Regions from separate parts of the Ensifer sp. NM-2 genome, predicted to be linked through region 2. Evidence: predicted binding sites of a transcription regulator. Region 2 holds the regulator's gene; the other holds the start of a gene.

Region 1 (10,651 bases), on a different contig from region 2:
GTGTTCATCGCTTTTGCGATGACGGCATGCGCAAAAACAAGAGCTTAAAGCGCAGCAAGCGGATCTGAAAGATCGCGATGCGCTTTAGGCCACGACATGTGGCCGGCGGCTTCGACAAGGAGAGAATGCAGATGATGGCAACGGACAAGGAAACGCTTCACCTCGGTGGTCATGCAGCCGATGAACGTCCCGTCGGTCGATCCATGCGTCGCGGCTTTTTCGGCACGTGCCCGGCCTGTGGCAGCGGCAAGCTCTTCCGCAGCTATGTCAAAGCCGTCGATGCCTGCGCGGCCTGCGGCGAGCGTATGGACCACCAGCGCGCCGACGACTTTCCACCCTATATCGTCGTCACCATCGTCGGCCATCTGGTGCTTGGCGGCTACATGATGACCGACTTGATCCTGCCGCTGACGACGTGGCAGCACCTTGCCATCTGGACGCCGATTACGCTGATCAGTTCGCTTGCGCTGCTGCAGCCGATCAAGGGCGCTGTCATCGGCCTGCAATGGGCGCTGAGGATGCACGGCTTCGGTGGACAGGAGGACACGCCCGAGGACGTCCTGCCTGTGCGAGATCCCTCCGCATGACGTCAGGACGCGAAAGCGTCACCTTGGCCCCCGACACGCCTGAGCGGCGCGCAAGGCCGCGTGACGCAGCGTCGATCATGCTGCTCGACCGCTCCGGCGACGGCGTACGCGTGCTGATGGGCCGGCGCAGCAGTGCGCATGTCTTCATGCCCGATCTCTATGTCTTTCCCGGCGGGCGCCGAGACCCGACCGACCATCGCCTCGCGTTCTCCAGTGATCTCAACCCCGCCGTCCTGCAGGCGCTGAAAAGCGTCCGGGGGGCACCCGTAAGCGACTCTCGTGCAAGAGCACTGGCGCTGGCGGCGCTCCGAGAACTCTACGAGGAAGCCGGTGTTCCCTTGGGCACGCCGCATGCAAAGGCGGAAGCGCCACTGCCCTTTCTTCCAGATCTCGCAAACTTGCGCTATATGGCTCGGGCCATTACTCCTCCGGGACACTCGAGGCGGTTCGATACACGCTTCTTCGCGATCTTCGCGGACGAAGCCGAAGTCGATACATCACGGGTTCTGGAAAGCCGGGAGCTCCAGGATTTGCAGTGGATCGATGTCAACGACCTCCCCTCGCTCCGGATACCGGAGATAACCGCAATCATCCTTTCGGATTTGAGAAGCGGCCTTAACACGGACCCGACGCTACCCTATGAGCGCTCCGTGCCCTTCTATTTCGCGCGCCGTGGGCGGCTCATCCGCACGCTTCTCTAAGGACCACCGTCGCATGTCACAGCCGACGCCCGGGTGCCCAGCACCGGTTGAGGAAATTCACTGGCCGTCGCTGATCGCGGCGGTCTCCGCCATCAGCGCCGTCGGCATCGCCATCGGCCTCGGCCTACCGCTGCTTTCGAGCATCATGGAGAACCGCGGCATCTCGTCGACGCTGATTGGTCTCAATTCGGCGATGGCCGGCGTGGCCTCCATGGTCGCGGCTTCCTTCACGACCAAATTCGCCCATCGCCACGGTGTTGCGCCGACGATGCTCTGGGCCGTCCTGCTCGCCGCAATCAGCGCCTTCGGCTTTTACTACATTACCAACTTCTGGCTCTGGTTTCCGCTGCGGGTCGTCTTCCATGGCGCCATTACCGTACTCTTCATCCTCTCCGAATTCTGGATCAACGCCACCGCCCCGCCAGCGAAACGGGGCTTCGTCCTCGGCATCTACGGCACGGTTCTATCCCTCGGCTTCCTGAGCGGGCCGCTGCTCTTCTCGATCCTCGGCAGCGAGGGTGTCTTGCCCTTCGTGGTCGGCGCCGGTGTCATTCTGCTCGCGGCCGTGCCAATCTTCCTCGCGCGGGACGAGAGCCCTGTCATCGACGAAAAGCCCGACCGCCATTTCATGCGCTACATCTTCCTGGTGCCGACCGCGACCGCCGCCGTCTTCATCTTCGGCGCGGTCGAATCGGGCGGGTTGTCGCTCTTTACGGTCTACGGGACACGATCGGGGTTCACCGAATCACAGGCGGCGCTGCTGCTGACCGTGATGGGCATCGGCAATTTCATCTTCCAGATTCCGCTCGGCATGCTGTCAGACCAGATCAAGGATAAGCGCACATTGCTGACGGCCATGACCGTTATCGGCCTCATTGGCGCCCTCTGTCTGCCGATGCTGGTGGAAAGCTGGTTCCTGATGGCGATCATTCTGTTGTTCTGGGGGGGCTGCGTCTCTGGTCTCTACACGGTCGGCCTCAGCCATCTCGGCTCGCGCCTGCAGGGCTCCGACCTTGCCGCGGCCAATGCGGCGTTCGTTTTCTCCTATGCGGTCGGCACGGTGGCCGGGCCGCAGGTGATCGGCGCATCGATGGATGTGGCTGGCAACAACGGTTTTGCCTGGGCGATTGCCGGGTTTTTCGGCCTTTACGTCGCGCTTTCGGTTGTAAGGATCGTTTTGAATCCAAAACGGTCTTGACTTTTCGGCCGCGATTTGTAGTTTCGCGCCAACCTTGCCCGTGGCCCGCAACCGGTTGTCCACGGCTTTCAATTTCATAAAGGCAGGACGACCATGGCAAAAGCCACCACCATCAAGATCAAGTTGCTGTCGACAGCCGACACGGGTTTCTTCTACGTCACGACCAAGAACAGCCGTACGATGACGGACAAGATGACCAAGACCAAGTATGATCCGGTCGCCAGAAAGCACGTCGAGTTCAAGGAAACCAAGATCAAGTAAGATCTGACGTTTCGTGGGATCAAGGGGCGCCAACCGCAAGGTTTGGCGCCCCTTTCCGTTGGTGCGCCAAGAAGCGGCCGCCGACTGTTCGGAGGCCGTCCCGCCTGCGTGTGCGCACAGGCAAGAATCAAAAAGCGCTGTCCCTTCCGGAACAGCGCTTTGAATGGGGGTCGGTTGGCTACTGACCGCGGCACGAGGATTCCGCAGGTGTCAAAAGCCAACCGACCGACCCCACGACCCAGGAGATGCGGCGGACCTGAGCATCATGGGGTAACCGAAGCTGATGGAAGCTATGCCCCCGCATTTATCAGCATCACCTGAAAATAGAAAAAAATCAATGAATTCTTAATGCGCGAAGCGGTGTCGCTCGGCGCATGGTTAATTCCGTATCACATCGGCACATGTAAATGCTTGCGCGCCGCCGCTACCAAACCCCTCGGTAGCATCGTTGCGGCGGAGAATACAACTTTAAAGGCATATCGCAAGAGGGATCCGGAATTTCATCAAGCCACCAGCAGGTGGTGACAGGCTCGGTTCTTTCCGTCAGGCTGCAGCCGCCACCACTCTGTTGCGACCCTCGTTCTTCGCCTGGTAGAGCGCCATATCTGCGCGCTTCAGCAAAGCTTCTGTCGTGTCGCCTTCCAGTTTCAGGCCGGCAATGCCCATGGACGCGGTGATGACCAGCGCGCCGTCCGCATGCGGTATCGAGAATGGCTGACTCTCGATGATATGCCGCAACCGCTCGGCAACGGCGGCCGCCATCTCCGGCGGTGTGTCGGGCATGACCACGACGAACTCTTCGCCGCCAAAGCGGCAGGCCAGATCGGCGCCGCGGACGGTGGAGCGGATGCGGTTGGCAAATTCGCGCAACACCTCATCACCAACATCGTGACCATAGGTGTCGTTGACCTGCTTGAACCGATCGATGTCGGTCATGCAGATCGACAACGGGCGACCGCGTGCTCCCGCACGATCGAGCAGCAGCTTCAGATGATTGTCGAGATAGCGGCGGTTGTGCAGCCCTGTCAGGCCATCGGTGACCGCCAGCTCGATCGTCTGCTGCACGCTCTTTCTCAGCATGTCGTTGCAATGCTTGCGCCTGATCTGGGTCAACGAGCGGGCAACAAGCTCATTGGGATCAACCGGCCGGATGATGTAGTCGGTAATACCGAGATCGAGCGCACGCACGATCATCTCGTCATTGCCCTGCTCCGTGATCAGCAGGATCGGAATGAAACGTGTGCGCTCCAGCGATCGCAACTGCGAGCACAATCGCAAGGGATCGTAATCGTCGAAGTTGGCGTTGACGATGACGAGGTCGAAATTGTTCTCGGCCGCCTCGAACAGCGCCGCCTGCGGGTCGGAGATAACAGAGACATCGGCAATCGGCTTGAGCGTGCGCTGCAGCCGCTCCTGAGAGGAGCCGCGGCCATCGACCAGGAGGATATTGCCCGGCTCGTCCGGACGGTCCTGACGGGCCAGTTCCTGCAGGCCGATAGTCTGCGCCGTCTGGGCCCGCAGCCGCAATTCGTCGCTGACGTTCTTCAGGCGGACGAGGCTCTTCACCCGCGACATCAACTGAAGATCGTTGACCGGCTTCGTCAAGAAATCGTCGGCGCCGGCCTTTAACCCGCGAACCCGATCGGACGGCTGGTCGAGTGCCGTCACCATGACGACGGGAATATGTGCTGTGCGTGCATTGGCCTTCAGACGTTCGCAGACCTCGAAGCCGTCGATGCCGGGCATCATGATGTCGAGAAGCACCAGGTCGACCGGTGTCGTCTCGCAGAGCGTCAGCGCCGTATGGCCATCACCCGCCGTCAGCACATCGAAATACTCAGCGAGCAGACGCGCTTCGAGAAGCTTAACGTTGGCAGGCACGTCATCGACAACAAGAATGCGCGCAGTCATATCAATTTTCCCGCCAGTTAGGCATCGCCAAGGTAGGTCTTGATCGTCTCAATAAACTTTGGCACAGAAATCGGTTTTGAAACATAGGCTTCGCATCCGCCCTGACGGATACGTTCCTCGTCGCCCTTCATGGCGAAGGCAGTCACGGCGATCACCGGGATGACGTGCAACTCATCGTCTTCCTTCAACCACTTCGTGACTTCGAGCCCGGAGACCTCCGGCAGCTGAATGTCCATCAAAATCAGATCGGGGCGATACTTCCGCGCCAGCTCGAGCGCCTCCATACCGTTGCGCGTCTGGATCGTCGCGTAGCCGGAAGCCTCAATCAGGTCTCGGAAGAGCTTCATGTTCAGCTCGTTATCCTCAACAATCATTACCTGTTTGGGCATGTCGATCCCTTGCTGTCCGTCGTCTTCTTGCAAGTCTTCTCAAGACATCTAAGTTGCAGAACCAACGACTCGACCCATTTCCTCAAGTTCACCGATAAACCTATTTGGTTGAAAAATAGGTAATTCCGGGCGTAAAAACAGTAGGAGGCCAAGACATTGAAGAGCGCCGACGAAATCGCCATCGACATTCTCTCCTGGCTTGCCGGCGAGCCGGACCTGCTGTCCCGATTTCTGGCGCTGACCGGCACGGACCCGTCCTCCCTGCGCAACGCGATCGGCGAGCCGGGCTGCATGGGTGGGCTCATCGCCTTTCTTATGGACCACGAACCAACGTTGATCGCTTTCTGCGATGCAACAGGGACAGCCCCGCAGGATGTCGTGCGTGCGCATGAGAAGCTTTCCGGCGCCGCCGATCTGCAGGACAGCTGAGCTTGAGCAACACCGTCTTCGAAGATGAAATCCGCCTTAGCAACCGCCCGCTTGTTATCAGCGACATCGATGAAGTCGTGCTCGAATTCCTGGATCCATTCCGGTCCTTTCTCGAAAGCCGCGACCACGTCCTCTTGCCGCGCTCCTTCCGGCTGACCGGCAACATCATCCATCGCGCAACGGAGCGGGCAGCGAGCGAGGCTGACGTCAAGGACATGCTCGATGCCTTCTACGCCACGCAGGATCGCTGGCAGACGCCGACTGCCGGCGTTGTCGAGACTCTCCGTGAATTGTCCAAGCAGGCTGACATCGTCTTCCTGACGGCCATGCCACCGCGCCATGCGGCCGCGCGTCGTGCTCTGCTCGACCGGCTCGATCTTCCCTATCCACTGCTCGCATCCGAGGAACCCAAAGGGCCGATCGTTCAGCGCCTGCATGCCGGACGGGCGCTTCCCGTTGTTTTCATCGACGATATCGCGCGCAACCTGCAATCGGTGCAGGAGCACGCGCCATCCTGCCTGCTGATCAATCTGATGGCGAACGCCGAGTTTCGGGCGCTCGCGCCTCAACCGGCGGACTGCGTTCACATTGCTAGCGACTGGGTCGACGCTGCGAATGCCATTCGCGCGCATTTCCAGCGATAGCGGCACCCGGACCAGCAGATCGAGACCTGCAAGACGACGCGCAAAATCCGACCAGCGGCTTGGCGTCGGCAACCTGACATGCAAGGCAATTTCCAACGCGGCCTCCCTTGAGACTCGTTAGCGTAGAGCGTAAAGTCCCAATGTTCAACATTTGTTCCAGATATGCTCGACAGTGGTTCTCAAACTCCAGGCTTCTGCCGTGACTGCCTCAGGGAACAGACCGCGACGGCGCGACGCTGCCTTGCCTGCGGCAGCCCCCGTCTGTTGCGTCATGCCGAGCTCTACGACCTGACTCTAGCCCATATCGACTGTGATGCGTTTTACGCCTCCGTCGAGAAGCGGGACAATCCGGAGCTTGCCGACAAGCCAGTGATTATCGGCGGCGGCAAGCGCGGCGTCGTCTCGACGGCTTGTTACATCGCCCGCATTCACGGCGTGCGCTCGGCAATGCCGATGTTTAAGGCGCTTGAGGCCTGCCCGCAGGCGGTCGTGATCAAGCCCGACATGGAAAAATACGTTCGCGTCGGCCGCGAGGTCCGCACGTTGATGCAGGAGCTGACACCGCTGGTGCAACCGCTCTCCATCGATGAGGCCTTCCTGGAGCTCAGCGGCACCCAACGGCTGCACCACGATCCCCCCGCGCGCACCCTCGCCCGCTTTGCCCGCCGTGTCGAACAGGAGATCGGCATTACCGTCTCCGTCGGCCTTTCCTACTGCAAGTTCCTCGCCAAGGTTGCCTCCGATCTGCAGAAGCCTCGCGGCTTCTCGGTAATCGGCCAGGCCGAGGCGCTCGAATTCCTGAGAGAAAGGCCGGTGACCTTGATCTGGGGCGTCGGCAAGGCGTTCGCCGCCACGCTGGAGCGCGATGGCATTCGCACGATCGGTCAGCTTCAGACGATGGAGGAAGCCGACCTCATGCGCCGCTACGGCACCATGGGCCAGAGGCTCTACCGCCTGTCGCGCGGCCTCGACGAAAGAACGGTCGAGATCGACGGCGAGGCGAAAAGCGTATCGTCAGAGACGACATTCAACGACGATCTCGCCCGCTACGACGATCTCGTCACGCATCTGCGTCGGCTGAGCGAACAGGTCGCCCACCGCCTGCGTAAATCCGAACTCGCCGGCCAGACCGTCGTTTTGAAGCTGAAGACTGCCGACTTCAAGACCAGGACTCGCAACCGCCGCCTCGACAGTCCGACGCGGCTCGCAGACCGTATCTTCCGCACCGGGCTGCAGCTTCTGGAGAAGGAAGTTGACGGCACGAAGTACCGGCTGATCGGCATCGGAGTCAGCGATCTTTCCAGCCCCGATCTCGCAGATCCCCCCGATCTGGTCGATCCAGCCGCAACCCGTCGTGCCGCCGCCGAGGACGCCATCAACAAGCTGCGCGACAAGTTCGGCAAGGCCAGCGTCGAAACCGGCTACACCTTTGGCAGCCGCAAGCGCGATCACTAGTGCGTTATCGGCGGCGGCTTGACGTATCCTGCAAGGATAAAAACATGCAGCAATTCAAAGTGCTACAGCGACCTTTGCGCGTCTAATAAGACGCGCGGCGCTGTAGGTCGATCGGGACAAATTCTTTAAAGATTTCAGCGTAAGCTTGTCGGCCAGTTTACGTGTTGGGATGAGTGTATGGTATTGCGTTTCGCTCTCACGGCCAGCGTCGTCGTCTTCTTGTTTTCGCCTGCGGTCGGCTTTGCCGGCAGCAACGCACCGCTGCAGATCATCGTTTCGAAGAACCAGCAATCCCTCGTCGTCTATGACGGCGACGCGGTGATCGCAACGTCGGCAGTCTCTACCGGCAAGGCCGGCCATTCCACACCGACGGGCATCTTCTCGATCCTTGAAAAACGCCGTCACCACAAATCCAACATCTATTCGAATGCGCCGATGCCCTTCATGCAGCGACTGACCTGGTCAGGCATTGCGCTGCATGGCTCCAATCACGTGCCGGCCTATCCGGCTTCGCACGGTTGCGTGCGCCTGCCGAGCAAGTTTGCCGCCAGCCTCTTCAAGATGACGTCGCGCGGCGTGCATGTCCTGATAACCGATCGGCAGGTCAGCCCCACCGAAGTGTCGAGCGCCGTGCTCTTCCAGCGCAACCCGGCGCCCGGCGAGAACCCCGCACCGCTGTCGGATGTGCCCCTCCGCCCGGCGATCAGCCAGACCGAGACCATGCCGGTCGAAGTGGCGATGACCGAGGCATCGACCGCCAACTCAGTCATCAAAGCAGAAGACCGCGAGCCGATCCGCATGCTGATCACCCGACGCGGCGAGCGCGATATCAAGCGTGCAGTCCAGTCGGCGCTGAACCAACTCGGCTATGTCGCCGGCGTGCCGGACGGCCACATCGGCCCGGACACGACCGCCGCCATCAACGCGTTCCAGACTGCCGAGGGATCGACCGTCGATGGCAAGCTGACGCCGGAGCTGACTGAGGCGATCTTCAGGAAAGCGGGCCGCGACGTTCCCCCCAACGGGGTGATCCTTGTCCGCCAGGGTTTCAAGCCGATTTTCGAGGCAGGCGTCACGATCGACAAGCCGGAGCAGGCGCTCGGCACGCATTTCCTGCAATTTCAAGAGATTGACGAGGGAAAGAGCGAAGGCAAGTGGTACGGCGTACCGCTCGAAAACCATCTGCCGTCATCGGTGAAGAAGCGCCTCGGGATCGCCGCCGACGCCGACGCATCAGCCTTCAATGCCGTCCAGCGCACGCTCGGGCGCCTGACGGTCTCCGACGACGTCCGCGAACGGATCGGCGGCCTGCTTGCAGACGGTTCGTCGCTGTCGATTTCGGACATGGAGAGCGGGCTCGAAACCGGCGACGGGACCGATTTCATCACAATCACCCGCGCATCCCCGCGGGGCTGATGCCCTGCGCAGTCGATCCGATACTCAAAAGCTGCGCTGCAGCCGCGCCTGACGTTCCGTATCTTTATACGCCGCCGGCTCAAGCAATCATGCAGCGCGGTCAGACGAGTTCAACGTCGACCACACCCGGAGCCGAGCGAAGTGCTGCGGCAATCTCCGGCGAAATCCTGAACTTCTCGTTGAGTTCGACCTCGATCTCGCGCTGGCCGTTATCCTTGATGACGATGAAGGAAACGAGACCCTCGCCCCTCGCATTCAAATGGGCGGCGATCGACTTCAGTGGTCCTGAATCGCGCACATAAACGCGCAGCGCCTTCTGCATCTGCAGCGATTCTTCCTCGAGCGAGCGCAGGGTCTGGATGCGAAGGCCGATGCCTTCCGGCCGCTCCTCCGCCTGAACCGTCATCACCAGCGATTTGCCGGGCTCAAGCAGGTCGCGATACTGGTGCAGCATTTCCGAAAACAGCACGGCCTCGAACTGACCGGACGAATCCGAGAAAGCGATGATGCCCATCTTGTTGCCGGTTCGGGTCTTGCGCTCCTGTCTGGAGGTAACGGTGCCGGCGAGACGTCCCGCCGTTGCGCCCTTCTTCACCGCTCCGGCGAAATCGCCGAAGGTCTGGACGCGCATCTTGGCGAGCAGCGGGTTGTAGGTGTCGAGCGGATGGGCCGAGAGATAGAAGCCCAGCACCTGAAACTCGCGGTGCAGCTTTTCTGAGGCGAGCCACGGCGTGTAGGTGGGAAGCGAGATCCGTTCCGGTCCGGTCGCGGCCCCCGCACCGAACATATCGCTCTGTCCGCTCGTCTTGTTTTCCTGCGCGCGCTGGGCAAAGCCGAGGATGCGATCGAGACCGCCGACCAGCTCGGCACGGTCGTAACCGAAGCAATCGAAGGCGCCGGCCGCGATCAGGCTTTCGAACACACGCCGGTTGAGCAGCTTCGGGTCGATCCTCAGGCAGAAATCCTCAAGGCTCGCAAACTCGCGGTCGCCGCGAACGGCAACGATATGCTCGACTGCCGATTCGCCGACACCCTTGATGGCGGCCAATGAGTAGTAGATGCGCTTGTCGCCGGTCTGGAAATGCCGGAAGGAGGACTGGACCGACGGCGCAATCACCTGGATGCCGAGGCGCCCGGCATCCTGACGGAAGTCGTTGACCTTCTCCGTGTTGGCCATATCGAGCGTCATCGACGCCGCCAGGAACTCGACCGGATAGTGCGCCTTCATATAGGCCGTCTGATAGGAGACGATGGCGTAGGCGGCAGCGTGCGACTTGTTGAAGCCGTAGTTGGCGAACTTGGCGAGAAGATCGAAGATCAGATCGGCCTGCGGCTTCGATACCTCGTTCTTGACCGCGCCGTCGACGAAACGGGCGCGCTGCTTGTCCATTTCCTCCTTGATCTTCTTGCCCATGGCGCGACGCAGAAGGTCGGCTTCGCCGAGCGAATAGCCCGACAGGACCTGGGCGATCTGCATCACCTGCTCCTGGTAGACGATAACGCCCTGCGTTTCCTTGAGCAGATGGTCGATCTTCGGATGGATCGATTCGATCTCTTCTTCGCCGTGCTTGCGGGCGTTGTAGACCGGGATATTCTCCATCGGGCCCGGACGATAAAGCGCCACCAGCGCAATAATGTCCTCGATGCAGTCTGGCCGCAT
Region 2 (10,651 bases):
AGCCGCAGCCGATCTCAAGCACATGGTCACCGGGCCGTAGATTCGTCGCCTCGGCCAGTGCCCGGTATTTGGCAGTCTGGGCCGACTGCAGATCGTTGGCGCCGCTAGCGTAAAGTGCCGACGAATAGGTCATGCTCGGATCGAGCCATTCACGGTAGAAGGCGTTGCCGAGGTCGTAGTGGGCAGAGATATTGCGCTGTGCGCCCGTCCTGGTGTTGGCATTGCGCCAGTGGAGGAATTTTTCCACCAGCCGCATCAACCCGCGCGCCCGGTTAGGGAATCTGTTGCCGATGTCTGCGTTGACAAGGAAAAGCTCGAGAAAGGCGCCGACATCGGGGCTGTCCCAATCGCCGTCTATATAACTTTCCGCGGCGCCGATGGTGCCACCGGTGATTGCCCGGTGCGGAAGATTCCAGTTGTGAAGTGTCACGGCGGCGCATGGCCCCGGCACCTTTCCCTTGACCAGCAGCCGCCGACCGTTGGGCAAAGCGAGCGCCAGCGCGCCGGCCTCAAGGTGAACGAGGCCGCGCAGGACCATCTGGGCCTTGAGCGGAAAGTCCTTCAGCACCTGCGAGAGATTTTCAGTCGAAAGGTGCTCGGCGTTGTCGAATTCGGCAAAGCAGGCTTCTGTATCATGCATAAACCACCCTCCGGCAATCGTTGCATCCGTAACGTGAGCCTAGCGATAATCCTGCGAGAGGCCAACCATGGATTTGTACCGGTGGCGGCGCGGTTGTAGCGATTTTTTAGGTTCTGATTTCCTGAAACGCGGCCAACGCGCGGTCGCGCGCGAAGGCGTGGTCGACGATGGGGGTGGGGTAGGAGACTCCAAGCTCGATGCCGGCGGCAGCCAGTACTGCCGAGGGGGCCGAGAATGGTCGATGGATATAACGCGCCTCGAGATCAGCGAGCTCCGGAACGAAACGCTTCACATAAAGCCCCTCCGGATCGAATTTCTCGCCCTGGAGCACCGGGTTGAAAATGCGGAAGAAAGGCGAGGCATCGGCGCCGGACCCCGCCACCCATTGCCAGCTTGCTGCGTTCGAGGCCGGATCTGCATCGACCAGCGTGTCGCGGAACCACGCCTCTCCGCGTCGCCAGTCGATCAGCAGGTCCTTGATCAGGAAGGAGGCGACGATCATCCTGACGCGATTGTGCATGTAGCCGTGGCGCCAGAGCTGCCGCATGCCGGCGTCGACAATCGGATAGCCGGTCAGGCCCCTTGTCCAGCGGTGGAACTGTTCGTCATTGTCCAGCCAGCGAAAGCCATCAAAACGACGATCGAGGTTTTGACGGCCGAGATCCGGATTGTGAAACAGCAGATTGTAGGAGAACTCGCGCCAGGCGAGTTCCTTGCGGAAAGTGACGACATCGTCCACCGGCGTTTCCGTCAGGCCACGCGTGACCTGCCAGATCTGCGCCGGAGAGATTTCGCCGAAGGCAAGATGCGCAGAGAGCATGGACGTACCTTGCGCTGCAGGGACGTCCCGCTCAGCCTTGTAGCCGGCAAGGGCATGTTCAACGAATTTGTGCAGGCGTTCGGCAGCGGCCTGCTCGCCCGGCGTCCAGATTTCGGCGAACGTCGATGCCCAGTCCGGCCGCGTCGGCAAGAGCTTCCACCGTTCAAGCTCCTCGGATGCCGGCCACCTCACAGGCGCTCTGATCATTTCCGGCGTCTCAATCGGCGCCGCCGGCTCGCCGCTGGCCTCAAGCGCACGCCAGAACGGCGTGAACACGCGATAAGGGCCGCCACCCTTCGTGAGGAGCCGTGTCGGCTCATGCAACAGTTGCCCTGCAAAGCTGCTGACGGTGAAGCCGCGTTCAACGAGCGCTTTCTTCAACGGCGCATCGGTTCCTATTCCGCTCGGGTCGTAGCGGCGATTCCAGAACACGGTCGTCGCGCCCGATTCCCGCGCTATCTCGGCGATCACATCCAACGGCGCACCGGTCCGCAGGATAAAGTCGGAGCCGTGTGCCCGCAGCGATGCCCGCAATGCCTGGAGCGAATGGTGCAGCCACCAACGCTGCGCGCCACCAAGCGGCCCATTGCCGCTTTCCTCCGGTTCATTGATGTAGATCGGAATCACCGGTCCACCCGTCTGCGCCGCGGTGGCAAGTGCCTGATTGTCTTGAAGGCGCAAATCTCGACGAAACCAGACCAGAATCGGCGTTGTGGGATTTGCGCTCATGACATTCCCGGGGGCGAGGAAGGAGGAAGGCGTCGCCGGCACCATAGCCGCAAAATGAAAAAGAGCCATTCGGGCGTTACCGCGAATGGCTCTTTAAAAACTGGCTCCCCGGGCCGGATTCGAACCGGCGACCTGTCGATTAACAGTCGAATGCTCTACCGCTGAGCTACCAGGGATCATCTGCGCGGCGTGTCCTGCAGAAGTGAGGCTGCTAATACAAATGCTTTTCCGATTTGCCAAGCTGTTTTTTTAAAAAAAGTGAGAAGTTTTGTTGCGAGCCTGTGGAGAAGCCCCCAATTGTGGGAGAGGCAGCCGGATAGGGAATGATGCATAAAAACAGAAAACAGACGCATTTCGGCATAGACCCGCACACACGGCAGATCGTGCTTGGCAAATGGCGCCTGAGGCTGCCGGAATCACCACTGCTGCGCATGCTGGTTGGCGGGCTGCTGATATTCGGCGGCTTTCTCGGCTTTCTGCCCGTGCTCGGATTCTGGATGGTGCCCTTGGGCTTACTCATCCTCTCGCACGATATTCCTTCAGTACGCCGCCGCCGCCGAAGGTTCGCAGTCTGGTGGGCGCGCCGACGCAACGGGACGGGGTCTTCGAAGGAACGATGATTCGTTCGCGAGGGCGATCCTCGCTTCGACAGGGCGCCACAAGCTCACGCTACACGGAAGCCGAGCCTATTCGGCTCCTTCGTCGGCGACGATGTGGCGGCGGCTCCAATCGAATGAAAGTCATGGACCGCCGCGTCCTCCCGACCGACTTGTGCGCAAACTCCCGCATTCGGGCTGTCGTTGAAAACCATTCGGCAACGGATCGGCAGCATAATGCCGCCCGGATTAAGGATGGGGCGGAATGGCTAAGACCACGACAAGCCGCGGGCGTCGCCGCGGCAGCCGGACAAAGAAAAAGGGCGGAATGCTGCCCTGGTATCTCGCCGCGGTGCTGACAGTCGGCGGCGTTGTTGCGTACGACCACCGTGGACAGTTGCGGGATCTGCCGGGCGTTTCGGATGTGTTCGCATCGGCGCCCAAGTCGACATCCACATCCAGGTCGGACGATCGGCCGAAGGCGCAGGCCCGTGTCGCCATGCCCTCGGCTACGCACAAGACGAAGCCTGTCGACGGACCGATACCCGCAGTCAATGTCGGGTTGGCCGCACCGACACCCGTCGAGCGCCCGATCGCGCAGCCCACGGCCGTCGAGCCCCAGGCGAATCAGTTCTATTTCTGCGGTACCCGCAACGACAATTGCGTCGTCGACGGCGGAACATTCCGCTACCAGCGCGAGGAGATCCGTGTCGCCGACGTCGATGCACCGCGAATCAAGCAGGCGAGTTGCGATAGCGAACGTGCCCGCGGCTTCTACGCCAAGCAGCGATTGCGCGAGTTGCTGAACGCCGGCGAGTTCAGGCTGATCGAGGCCATCGGCAGGAGCGACGACAAGAACAGCGAAAAGCTGCGCGTGGTGATGCGCGACGGCCGCTCTCTCGGCGCCGTGCTCGTATCGGAGGGCTTGGTTCGGCCCTGGAAGGGACAGCCCAAGCCCTGGTGTTAGACGGTGCTCGGCGTCATCAGAGAGAATGATGAGGGCCGGAAGCGTGTAGCCGTCTAAGTTATCCACCGAGCGCGATATCAATACCGATTATCAACCCCAGAGCCGATAGTGCCAGAAAGAACACAACAAGAGAGCTTGCTAGAAGCAGCTTGATGGGATTGGCTCGGAAATCTGCCTTAAGGTTCGGGAAAATTGGCGACATGTCCAATCGGCCGGTCACCGCGAGCTGGAATAGACGCCAGATTGCGACCGCAATGCACATTCCACAGAAAACTACCGTCAGTATGAGCTTGGGTAGATGATCAACTCTGGATTCAACGTCCAATTCCCTGAAGAATCTTGGTGCAAGGTAGCTTTACCGTGAAACGGTGTACAAGGTAGCAGCGCCCCGCGACGTCGGAAGAAGGGTTGGACGGAAGATTCGGGCCGTCTGTCGAAATGGTAAATCCATCCAATTGCCTCGTGTCGGACGCTGCCGTATAGCGCCCGCCGCCTGTCGTCGAAGGGGTTCGCGGCGATCCGTTATGGGGCCGGATCGGTAAGCCTGTGGAAGAGTTGGAGAAAGATGGAATTTCAGAAATGCCTGAGGACGTTTTTCAGAAATCCCCTCTTGCGCTCTTTCTATATTCATTCTAAACGCTCGCCACGACTTGATAATCTCAGTCGATGAGGCCTCGTGGCGGAGTGGTGACGCAGAGGACTGCAAATCCTTGTACCCCGGTTCAATTCCGGGCGAGGCCTCCAAAGCCACTCCTAAGTAGTTGAATTAGTTTCGCTATTTGGACTGCAGGATTTCATCTGCTGCCACACATTCTTCTTGGTGTGGCAATTGGTTCCCGTTATCTCCCTCTTCGACGTTCGATCCAAGCAGCAGATTGCCGATTCCATCCCCATTGCTTCTGGCAACACTCTGCCTCGTCAAGCGCGCCCGTTCGCGTTCCGCGAGTAGATCTTCGACGTCTTGGCGGCGCAACGAACGCCCCCCTCATTCAGGGTGCAGCAGTTTGAACGGCTGCGGCCGGCGTCCTGCCAGCCGCGCCTGTCGTCACTCCGCCGGGATAAACTTGAGCGTTCCTGCGAGCCTTGGGCCGGTCGATCCCTTCGTGTCCATCGGGTGGTTGATGCCGTCGTTCACCGGTAGCTCCTCGAAATCGAATGGGCTTATGCCTTCAAGGCACGCGGCGTTGACGCCGTAGAAATCCGGGTTCGCGCGCGGCTTGTGGAATGTGTAGATGCCGCACTTCGAGCAGAAGTAATGCTCTGCAGCCTTCGTGTTGAACTGATATTTGGTGAGTGCCTCGCCGCCGGAGAGAACCGTGACCCCGTCCTTGGCGGCAGAGACGGCAACCGCGCCCTTCAACTGGCAATAGGAGCAAGTGCAACGGCGGGCGGTGCGGAGGCCGCTCTTCAGTTTCACATTGAAGCGAACCGTTCCGCAGTGGCAGGCTCCGTCAAGGTTCTGAACATCGAGATTCATCCAATCATCCATCTGATTTTGAAGCGCATTTGATGAGCTTTCTTATGAGGTGGGTTGCTTGTGCTCAAGCGCATTCGGGGGCAGTCTCAATCCAGAGGACCGCACTCCCGTTGAGGCCGTTCGTTGTAGGGCCATCAGCCGATTGGGCTCAGGCGCGGGGTACGAGGCGTCTCGTCGCGCATCGGGCACATATTCAGACCAAGTGCCCGATACGTGCGCCAGCACGCTTTCGTGCTCCACGTCGGGGACGTTCCGCGGCCCGAGCCGATGCGTCGCAAGAGCGCTCGGCCAACGGATCGTGCGGAGAAAAAGCCTACGGCCGTTCGCATCCGTCCTGCATCATCCGCGCGAGGAGCGAACTGTCCGCGTCGCACCGTTGCCTTTCTTGGGTACGAACCTAGTTACCCATACCGTACCCAAGCGAGGAATTGCTGAATGAACCGTAATGGGCTCTATCTGATCATTGCCATGCTCGCCGTCGCCGTCATTGGTCTCGGCGCCTATGTCTACCGCGAGGAAACAAAACCGACCGGCGTAGAGATCAAGATTGGCCAGGACGGGGTTTCCGTTCAGGAGAATTGAGCGCCATCGGCCACACGCTCAACAGGTTTGGCAGCGGCGAATGCCGCTGGCGGTCGACGCCCCACGCGAGGTTCAAGGCGAACGCAGATCCGAAGGCGGTCGAAATACCGGCCATCGGTGGCGTAAGCGGCCGCGTGCTCGTTGCGAGCGTCAACGAAAGTGTGACGTAGATAGGGCGGGCGAGCGCGTGATTCAGCCCCTCGCACGATGAAAGCAACAAGTCACCCAGCGCCTGCGCGATTGGCTAAAGCGGTTCTCCGTCAATAGCAGCCCGATTGTCGAAAGTGAAACGCTGTGCGTGCCTGCGCAAAGGACATGCTGCCGGCACGCAGGTACGGTTTTCGGGGGGCAAGGAACATGGGCCAATGCGGCGCGTCCAACACGCGCAGCGAGGCTGCCCGCATCGCAGCCAACCACTGTTTTCAAAGCGCAATTCGACCGGGCTGCGCTTGCCCGCCAGTTTGCGAACGTCCGCAGTCGCCAACGACATGGCCTTGCGAGGACGCGCCCCGAAATGGTGATTCGGTCACTATTGTCAGTGCTGAAAATATTGTCTCTAGACAGAACTGGGAATGAATATCCCAACAGCGCGACCCGTATAGGTAGTGTCAAACAAAGCCAACAATGGAGGAAAAGACATAAAATGAAATATAAGATCGCCCTGACTGCTCTTGCCATTCTTGCCGTAACGACGGCCACCGCAAGCGCTGAGGATCTCGTCTTTCAGCTTAAGAACAAGACGAATGCCGTTTTGACGAACTTCTACACATCGCCGGTCGGTGTTGATCAGTGGGAAGACGACGTCTTCGGGCGGCAGGTGCTTAATCCGGGCGAAAGCATGGAAATTACCATCGCCGACGGACGTGATGTCTGCAAATACGACATGCGCTTTGAATTCGAAGAAGGTTCCGGTCTCGACACGACTGAAGACAAGCAGGATCTCTGCGAGTTGGGCGAGTACTCGATTCACGAGTAAAATCCGTCGAGCGTGAAAAACACTCGATCCGAAAATCTCCGTCTCGCTACCCTATGTGGCGAGACGTTGAAGTAAGAGAGCGGCTGGCCGGCATGAAGGCGGCTAGAGCGTTTCCGGTTTAAACGGAGTCACTAGGCGCTCTATCTATTTGTTTTTACGCATTTCCTGGCGGAAAACCGCTCCGCACTTTTCCTCGAATTGCGCTGGCGTGAGACGGGCTTAGTGGTAGCGGCGGATCAAGCCGACGAGCTTGCCCTGAATCTTGACCCGGTCAGGCCCGAAGATGCGCGTCTCATAGGCCGGGTTGGCGGCCTCTAGAGCAATTGAAGCGCCCTTGCGCCGGAAGCGTTTCAACGTTGCTTCCTCGTCATCGACTAGTGCCACGATGATATCGCCGGGATTGGCCGTGGTGGCATTGCGGATGATCACCGTATCGCCATCGAAAATGCCGGCCTCGATCATCGAATCACCCTTCACTTCAAGGGCGTAGTGCTCGCCGCTGCCGATCATATCGAGCGGCACGGTAATGTCGTGGGTGTTGTTCTGTATCGCCGAGATCGGCACGCCGGCGGCAATGCGGCCCATCACTGGAACCGACACGGAGCTGTTGTCGGCAACCGGCAGCGTTTTCGCCGCGGGGGCAGGGGCGGGCGGTTTGCCAAGGCTACCCTCGATGACGCTCGGCGAAAACCCGCGACGGGGCTGCGCGCTCGCAGCATAGGCTTCCGGCAGTTTGATGACTTCGAGCGCTCGGGCGCGGTTGGGAAGCCGGCGTATGAAGCCGCGTTCCTCGAGCGCTGTGATCAGCCGGTGAATGCCCGACTTGGATGCCAGGTCGAGTGCATCCTTCATCTCGTCGAAGGACGGCGGTACACCGGACTCCTTCATTCGTTCATGGATGAAAAGAAGCAATTCCTGTTGCTTGCGGGTCAGCATGGCAAGTCGCTCCAGAGGCGTGAAACAAATCAAGAACAGACACTATCTGTTCCATATGTGTTCCGCAAGTGCCTAAAATTCTGTGAATGTTGGTTCAATCAAGCGCAGATTGACCAACTCGTCGCTGCACGCGCCGCGCGAGGCTGATATGCCTCCTTCCGTTTATGGAATGAGGGTTTAATGACGAAGCTGATTCAAATCTTGCTGACCATCGTTGTCGCCGCGACCGCGATCCTTGGGTTTCGCTGGTATCAATACGTGGATAACAAGCAGAGCCCGTTTGACGAAGTTGGTATCGCGTTGAATGCGGCGATGCCCGGGCCGCTCAATCAATGGGGTTGTGACCGGCTGAAGCTGACATTTGGCAACGGACACCCGCCGCACGGTTGCGCCGCGGCCGATGGGACGCAGTGGAAATAGCCTGCCATCAAGGGATCAGCAGAAATATCGATGGGCGATCTGCTAGAGGAGGCCTGAATCAGGCCGGCTGCGTCGCGGAGCAGGCGTCCTCGAATTCCTTGACGGTTTCCGCGGAGTTGTCCTCCGGCAGCACAGCGTCGGCCGCTTCGGTCGCGACCGGCGTGTCGCCTTGATAGACGAAGGACTGGATGTAGTAGGCGATCGTTCCCTTCCAAACGTTCCGGCCGTCTATCTGCTGGCAGGGCACGGCCGTTTCGAAGTCGGCTTGCAGGTCGTCGACCGTGGCAGCGCTGAGGGCGATGTTAGGCGATGCGATAATCGAGGCGATAAGCAAGGCTGCAAGCACGGTGAACGTCCACTAGATCAGAGGTGGCGGCGATGGTTTGGTTAACGATGTGAACCGTGCTTTCGTTCCGAAGTCCAGCAAGCATGCCGGGCACTGTGCCGTGTTCAACAGTTCTTTGCGAAAGGCGAGCACTGGTGCTCAAGCTGTGGCAATGAAGGCACAAAGATTGGCGTGAGGTGCGTTGGCGTTTTCGATTTTCCGGCGCCCGCCTCAAAGCGTGGCGCTGGCAGCTGATCAACAATACCCGCCGCAAATGCTTCCGATGATGTTGGACGCCGTAATGGAGTGCGAGTGGCCAGCGGCATCCGCCTGTAGCGATCTTCGCATCTCCAGCCAAATACATACGACGTTCAAACGCGCTACGAAACCGGCATCTGACCGCGGGTGCTCGACCAGTCGCGCCGGGATGTCGCGGAGACGTTGCGCACCCCAGTTCGACTGGCCACTGACGGATATCTCTCTCATGTCGTTAGTTCGAGAGGTTAAAGCCGACCGTCTTACTTCTTGTCTTTCTTGCCCAGGGAGAAACTGCTGCCGGCCAGCTTCACCTGTGAGCCTTCCGTCACAACGGCGGCTTTGACAGTCTTGTCCTTCTTTGGCTTTCTAACCTCGCGGTTACTTCGCACTTGACCTTTTGCCATGATCGTCTCCTTGGAAGGTGTGCCGGGGAACCCTGCATGGGCGCCGAATGCCGGCAAACCAGCCTGCATTGATACCGCCGTAAGTCAATGACGGTGCCGGTGGATCACTGTTTTGCCGGCGTTGCGTCGCGCATTCGTGCCCGGTGTCCGGGCACTGCGATGATAACGTCGCTTCGGTCACTTACCGTTGCGCCCCTGGGATGCTGTCGCAGGCCCTATGACGGCAGCAACTTCGGTTATCTTGTTCGCCGGAAATCCGGCGCGTTCCGAATGTTCGCGAATGACGTCGGCGCTTGATGCCTCGTGGACGCAGTAAATCTTGTCGCCGGCGACATAACTGGTGATCCATGTATATGGTACGCCAAGATCGGCGACGACAGCATTGGATTTTGCCGATAATGCGCAAAGGTCGTCCTGGTTGAGCTTGTCGGCCCCTGGGACGTCGCGTTCAATGATGTAGGTGGGCATCGTTCAGTTCCTCGGTTGTTGGAGGACTGAATATCAAGAATATCTAATATAATTGAAGTCAATACTTTCCACCGGTGATGCGGCGATTCACGACGATTTCCCTGGAAGTATAGGATCAAGCAGCGGAAGGGGCTCCACCGGGACTGGCGTCCGATCAAACGATGGGCGCCTGTATCGCCCCGCGATCACAATATCTCGCGGCCAATAGCTCTATGCGACTGAAATCGCGCGGCCGGGGATGGGAGCGCGCGATGCGCTCCGTCCGACACGCGTATACTAGCGCAAGTTAGTAGCTGAGCCGGAAACCGCCGGGACTCGCCGCAGACGGATCGGGTACAGGTGTTGGACCTTGCCACTGCGCATAGGTCGTGTTGCTGCCGCCGGTGCTTGCGCATCCGGCAAGTGCAAGAAGCGCGAGAAAAGCGGCTGTCGTCAAATATTTAAGAGGCATGGTTTTCTCTAGTTCTGGGAGATCGCCCAGGGCTCGATGGGCCGGAATCAGACTTTCCCTCAAATTATCTGGGATGGCAAGCGGGTCGAGCCACCGCCTTGCAAGCGCCGTCAATGCTGCGGCTATGATCGGGGAATACTCGCAAAACTTGTATGCGTTCGCCGCCAAAGCATTCACTTGGCGACCGAGCGCAATAATGGGTGGCGAAAAATGAGACAGCCATGGCGGAGGAGGTGGGATTCGAACCCACGGTGCGCTTTCACGCACGCCGGTTTTCAAGACCGGTGCCTTAAACCGCTCGGCCACTCCTCCGGGCAGGGCGTTATTGCGCGAAGCCTTGCTGCTTTGCAAGATTTAACATGCGTGGGCGGAAAGATTTTCTTGGCGCATCCGCTGCCCATTTTGTCCGGGTAACCATTCGTAAACCATAACTGGAGATTTCGAGCCGTCAGCCATTCGTCGGTTCGCAATTTTGCCTTGTTGCTGTCATGATTAATCGACTGTTCCGTTTCGGGACGCCGAGATTTCCGCTGGGGGCACGAGTGGAAGGTTTCGAGTACGGCTTATTCGAATGATGTTGTGGGACAGATGACATCCAGTAA

What was found. Region 2 encodes LexA, which represses DNA repair genes until DNA is damaged. Its sites were predicted from a motif close to TGTTCNNNNTGTGTTCNG; they were not measured.
Region 1: the regulator LexA is predicted to act here: its motif matches at 6,262-6,279, upstream of C6558_RS18050 (DNA polymerase IV).

The regions. Positions count from the first base shown of each region.
Region 1 is NZ_PVZR01000008.1:194,047-204,697, reverse strand. Features, by position in the region: gene C6558_RS18090 (DUF983 domain-containing protein) at 126-587, shown strand; gene C6558_RS18085 (NUDIX hydrolase) at 584-1,288, shown strand; gene C6558_RS18080 (MFS transporter) at 1,302-2,486, shown strand; gene rpmG (50S ribosomal protein L33) at 2,580-2,747, shown strand; gene C6558_RS18070 (PleD family two-component system response regulator) at 3,291-4,658, opposite strand; gene C6558_RS18065 (response regulator) at 4,676-5,047, opposite strand; gene C6558_RS18060 (DUF3572 domain-containing protein) at 5,204-5,476, shown strand; gene C6558_RS18055 (hypothetical protein) at 5,479-6,120, shown strand; gene C6558_RS18050 (DNA polymerase IV) at 6,283-7,575, shown strand; gene C6558_RS18045 (L,D-transpeptidase family protein) at 7,759-8,991, shown strand; gene dnaE (DNA polymerase III subunit alpha) at 9,092-10,651, opposite strand, start outside.
Region 2 is NZ_PVZR01000018.1:18,485-29,135, forward strand. Features, by position in the region: gene C6558_RS28055 (cyclopropane-fatty-acyl-phospholipid synthase family protein) at 1-640, opposite strand, end outside; gene C6558_RS28060 (deoxyribodipyrimidine photo-lyase) at 747-2,189, opposite strand; tRNA gene C6558_RS28065 (tRNA-Asn) at 2,291-2,365, opposite strand; gene C6558_RS28070 (hypothetical protein) at 2,516-2,809, shown strand; gene C6558_RS28075 (thermonuclease family protein) at 3,051-3,752, shown strand; tRNA gene C6558_RS28085 (tRNA-Cys) at 4,423-4,496, shown strand; gene C6558_RS28090 (GFA family protein) at 4,798-5,229, opposite strand; gene C6558_RS28095 (hypothetical protein) at 5,665-5,811, shown strand; gene C6558_RS28100 (hypothetical protein) at 6,455-6,787, shown strand; gene lexA (transcriptional repressor LexA) at 7,007-7,723, opposite strand; gene C6558_RS28110 (hypothetical protein) at 7,904-8,143, shown strand; gene C6558_RS28115 (hypothetical protein) at 8,202-8,489, opposite strand; gene C6558_RS40065 (hypothetical protein) at 8,987-9,130, opposite strand; gene C6558_RS28125 (DUF4242 domain-containing protein) at 9,308-9,598, opposite strand; tRNA gene C6558_RS28130 (tRNA-Ser) at 10,272-10,361, opposite strand; gene C6558_RS28135 (septal ring lytic transglycosylase RlpA family protein) at 10,638-10,651, shown strand, end outside.